Regions from separate parts of the Shewanella sp. 553 genome, predicted to be linked through region 1. Evidence: predicted binding sites of a transcription regulator. Region 1 holds the regulator's gene; the other holds the start of a gene.

Region 1 (2,414 bases):
AGACGCGCCAGCCCACGAGTATGACCTCTTTATTCACCTTCGCTGCGATCGTTATGACATCTTGCATCTTGTGGCAAATGAAGTGTGCCAGATGTTTGAAGGTTTGGTTGAACTGGTGGATGAAGAGCGCGGTTTTCAGTTTATGGATACGCGGGACCTTACCGGTTTTGTCGATGGCACTGAAAACCCCAAAGGGCGTCATCGCCAAGATGTGGCGTTAGTGGGCGATGAAGACGCCACATTTCGTTCTGGCAGTTATGTGCATGTACAAAAGTACGCGCACAACTTAAGCAAATGGAACCGACTTCCTCAGAAAAAGCAAGAAGATATCATCGGCAGAACTAAGATTGATAATATCGAATATGCTTCGCAGGACAAACCACTCACTAGCCATACTAAGCGGGTTAATCTGAAAGATAGCCAAGGACGTTCGATGGAGATCTTAAGGCAGAGTATGCCTTATGGCTCAATGAAAGAGCAGGGATTGATGTTTATCGCGCTGTGCCGTAATTCGGAGAATTTTGAAAAAATGCTCCAGAGTATGATCCACGGTGACGGAGCGGGTAATCATGATCACTTAATGCACTTTACTCAAGCACTAACAGGCTCGGCTTTTTTTGCGCCTTCGCTGGATTTTATGCAACTGGCTGCCGCCGAAAACGGTGAGTGAATTGCGTAAGTGTAGTGCCAATGGGCTGCTGATTAACCACCGTGACCAAGTATGTCAATGCAGCTTGTGTATTGATGTAGTGATGCAAAATTGTGCGCCAAACCAGTAGTCATACAAAGCTGACTGCAATAAAATTCGACTCGGCTAGAATAGGCTCTAGTTGGCCTGTTTTCTAAGCTGGACAAGCGTAAAAAGCGATAACATCTTGCATGCTGATTAAATGCCGATAAGTTTCTCTTATCGGCATTTTTATATCTAGGCTTAGGGCTTTAAGTAATGCTTACCATGGCGAAGCAGTTGTTAATGGCTGAATAAGCGTGATAGCAACGCGATAAAAAAGACGCCATTGGCGTCTCTTATCTGCTAAGCCGAGCTGATGGCTGTTAACTCACTAGTATCAGTTTTTTGAATATTTAATATCTCGAAAAGTGACTCTTTCGAGATTGGATAAGTGACAATACGATTAATAATACAACATGCGAGATAGCAGACCGCCGTCAATTAATCTGCATAGTTAAATAATGACTTTACTGTGTTTAATGTTTTATCCACTTCTTGAATATTCGATGGGCAGATGAAAATCGTGTCATCACCAGCAATCGTTCCCAATATACCTTCAGGCTTACCTATAGAATCCAGCAGTCTAGCGATTAACTGTGCTGCTCCTGGGCTGGTTCTTACCACAATCATAGATTGATTATGGTCTACATCCAGTACAAGGTTTTTCAGTGGGCTGCCAGCCGTCGGAACCCCTAGCTCTGCGGGGAGGCAGTAAACCATCTCTTGTTTGGCGTTGCGTGTACGCACAGCGCCGAACTTACTGAGCATGCGCGAGACTTTCGATTGGTTAATATTGTTATAACCTTCAGCTTGAAGTGCGGTGACGATTTCACTCTGAGATCCAAAGCGCTCCTCTTTTAAAATTGCCTTAAAGGTTTTGACGAGTTCTTCTTGGTTTTTATTAGCTTGCATAGCTTTCGCATTCATTATCCGTGAAATTGACTCATTGTGAATAGCTATGCAAAGTAAGTCAAGCATTATTCGGTCGTTGTGAATAAAAATTCACTTGTCACTTTGTGCTCTGTTGTCGATGTTGCATAATGATTAGCGGATACCTGCCTCATTTAATAGGGTTATTTTACATTGGAATGGTTCGAATGTGGATTTATTTTCGCTACAAAAAGCCATTGAGTAATCGTTAATACATGCACTTTACCTCGGCTATTTATAAAATATCTTGCTACACGACTAAGGGATAATTGAATTATTGGTGTGATTGAAGTAATGTTGCGCCATCTGTAAATTTAGATCTATGTCACATAATAACCAAGAATTAACGGAGATAACTATGAAAGTTGCTGTACTTGGTGCCGCTGGTGGTATTGGCCAGGCTCTTGCTCTACTACTTAAAACTCAATTGCCTGCCGGCTCTAAATTATCCCTTTACGATATCGCGCCAGTGACCCCTGGTGTTGCGGTTGACTTAAGCCACATCCCTACAGCGGTTGAAGTCAAAGGGTTCGCGGGCGAAGACCCAACACCAGCACTAGAAGGTGCTGATGTGGTGCTAATTTCTGCAGGTGTTGCGCGTAAGCCTGGTATGGATCGCTCAGATCTATTTAACATCAATGCAGGGATCGTTAGAAACCTTGTTGAAAAGTGTGCAGCAACTTGTCCTAAAGCGCTTATCGGTATTATTACCAATCCTGTTAACACCACCGTCGCTATCGCTGCTGAGGTACTA
Region 2 (2,414 bases), 1.2 Mb from region 1:
TCGTTTTTTACCTAACCTACAGAACCATCGTTTCTGGTTAGAAGACGAAAAGCGTTTCGTTCAACTACGTGTATCTACTAAAGGTATGCGTATTATCGATAAGAAAGGTATCGAAGTTGTTGTTAAAGAACTTCGTGCCCGCGGCGAGAAGGTGTAATAAACCATGGCTAAAGCTAAAGGTAACCGTGAGAAGATCAAGCTAGTTTCTAGCGCTAAAACTGGTCATTTCTACACGACTGAGAAAAACAAACGTAACATGCCAGAAAAAATGGAAATCAAGAAATTTGATCCAGTTATTCGCCAGCACGTTATGTATAAAGAAGCGAAAATCAAGTAACTCTTGATAACGTTTTTTTGAAAAGCCCCTACTTGTAGGGGCTTTTTTTTGCCCTTTTACCTTCCAGTATCCCGACTCGCCACTGTCGTTGTTTAGCTCTCCCTGCATACAAAACTCCCCAACATCATCTTCAAATTCATCGATTCGCTTAAGCTTTACCTCACCTTATTGATAGTCTGACTCCAATGCTTATATATTTTTGCTATTCCATTGAGCAGTTCAACAATGAGTCTACTATCTACTTAAAGGGGGGGAGATGAGCTAATTGTATAAAATGAAAACAAATGCTTTTAAAGTGAATTTAAATGCAATATTATCGGGTTGTTATTCTAATGTGGTCAAGATTGCTTACCCATTTATTGTTATTTAGAGGTCATACGTGCGCACTACTGAACTGGTCGATGGATTTCGTCATTCTGCATCTTATGTCAATGCACATAGGGGCAAAACATTTGTGGTGATGTTGGGTGGAGAAGCATTGGCGCAAAACCAATTTCGCTCCATCATCAATGATATCGCGTTACTGCATAGTCTTGGGATCAAGATCGTGTTGGTGCATGGCGCGCGACCACAAATTGATGCCGCCTTAAAGCAACAGCAGTTGATGCCCGAATACTATAACGGGGTACGTATTACCGATGAAGACTCGTTTAAAGTGATTAAACAGGTGGTCGGTGGTTTGCAGCTCGATATTACCGCGCGGCTGTCGATGAGTTTAAGTAATACCCCTATGCAAGGTGCGCAGATTAACGTGGTTAGCGGTAATTTTGTTATTGCTCAGCCGCTGGGCGTCGATAACGGTGTCGATTACTGCCTAAGTGGCAAAGTGAGAAGGATTGATGTTCAGGGCCTACGGCGTCAATTAGACAACCATGGCATCGTCTTATTAGGCCCTGTGGCAGCATCGGTGACGGGTGAGAGTTTTAACCTCACCGCCGAAGAGGTTGCCACCCAAATTGCCGTGAAGCTCAAAGCCGATAAGATGATTGGTTTTAGCGCCGAAAAAGGCATCTTAGATAGTGATGGCGAAGTGCTGGCGGAGTTAATGCCAACCGATGCACAGCGCATCTTATCTGAGCAGAGCGAAAACGATGATTGGTGTGTGGCCACTCGGGCTTTTTTACAGGCGAGTATTGATGCCTGTCGTAACGGAGTAGCCCGTTGTCACTTTGTCAGTTATCTCGATGATGGCGCACTGTTGCAGGAGTTGTTTTCACGCGATGGCATCGGCACGCAAATCGTGACAGAGAGTGCAGAGCGTTTACGTAGAGCGACGATCTCTGATATTGGTGGGGTGCTAGATTTAATCCGCCCACTGGAGCAAAGCGGTATTTTAGTGCGTCGCTCCCGTGAACAGCTTGAGATGGAGATTGAGCAGTTTATGCTGATTGAGCGTGACGGCTTAGTGATTGGTTGCGCCGCGCTGTACCCGTTTGAGGAAGATAATGCCGGAGAATTTGCGTGTTTGGTGGTGCATCCTGACTATCGTGATGCCGACAGGGGGAGCGTACTGCTAAAAAATATTATTGGTCAGGCTAAGGTTCGCGGTTATTCTCGTTTGTTTGCTTTGACGACTCGCAGCATTCATTGGTTTTTAGAGCATGGTTTCGAGATTGTCGAGGTCGATGCGCTGCCCAATAAGAAGAAGCAACTGTATAATTATCAACGTAAGTCTAAGATATTGGCACTCGATTTATAGTCAGTATATCCACAAAAAAACCACGCTTTGACGTGGTTTTTTGTGTTATTTAGACTGGTATCGTCCGTCATTTAATCAGTGTTGGCGCCTTTTTAATAGCATATCTATGCTAAAGATAACCAGTGCGCTCCAGATGAAGGCGAAGGTGATGCCTTTTTCTAAATCGAACGGTTCATTAAATAGACTAACGGCCAAAACGAACATAATACTGGGGCCAATGTATTGGAAGAAACCTAATATTGACAACGGAATACGTGTTGCTGCTCCGGCAAAACACAGCAGCGGTACCGAGGTGATCACACCAGCTGCAATAAGCAATAAGTTCATATTGATGTCGTTGGTCAATATATTTGCAGTGGCCGAATCTAAAGTTGAAAA

Evidence for each region. The regulator ArgR, encoded in region 1, controls arginine synthesis, uptake and breakdown. The targets are predictions, from matches to a motif close to ANTGAATANNTATTCANT.
Region 2: the regulator ArgR is predicted to act here: its motif matches at 632-649, upstream of argA (amino-acid N-acetyltransferase).

Annotation. Positions count from the first base shown of each region.
Region 1 covers NZ_CM181701.1:769,935-772,348, forward strand. Annotated here, with positions in the region: gene AC5YBZ_RS03485 (Dyp-type peroxidase) at 1-670, shown strand, start outside; gene argR (transcriptional regulator ArgR) at 1,172-1,642, opposite strand; gene mdh (malate dehydrogenase) at 2,019-2,414, shown strand, end outside.
Region 2 covers NZ_CM181701.1:3,587,534-3,589,947, reverse strand. Annotated here, with positions in the region: gene rpmB (50S ribosomal protein L28) at 1-157, shown strand, start outside; gene rpmG (50S ribosomal protein L33) at 164-337, shown strand; gene argA (amino-acid N-acetyltransferase) at 717-2,036, shown strand; gene rarD (EamA family transporter RarD) at 2,112-2,414, opposite strand, start outside.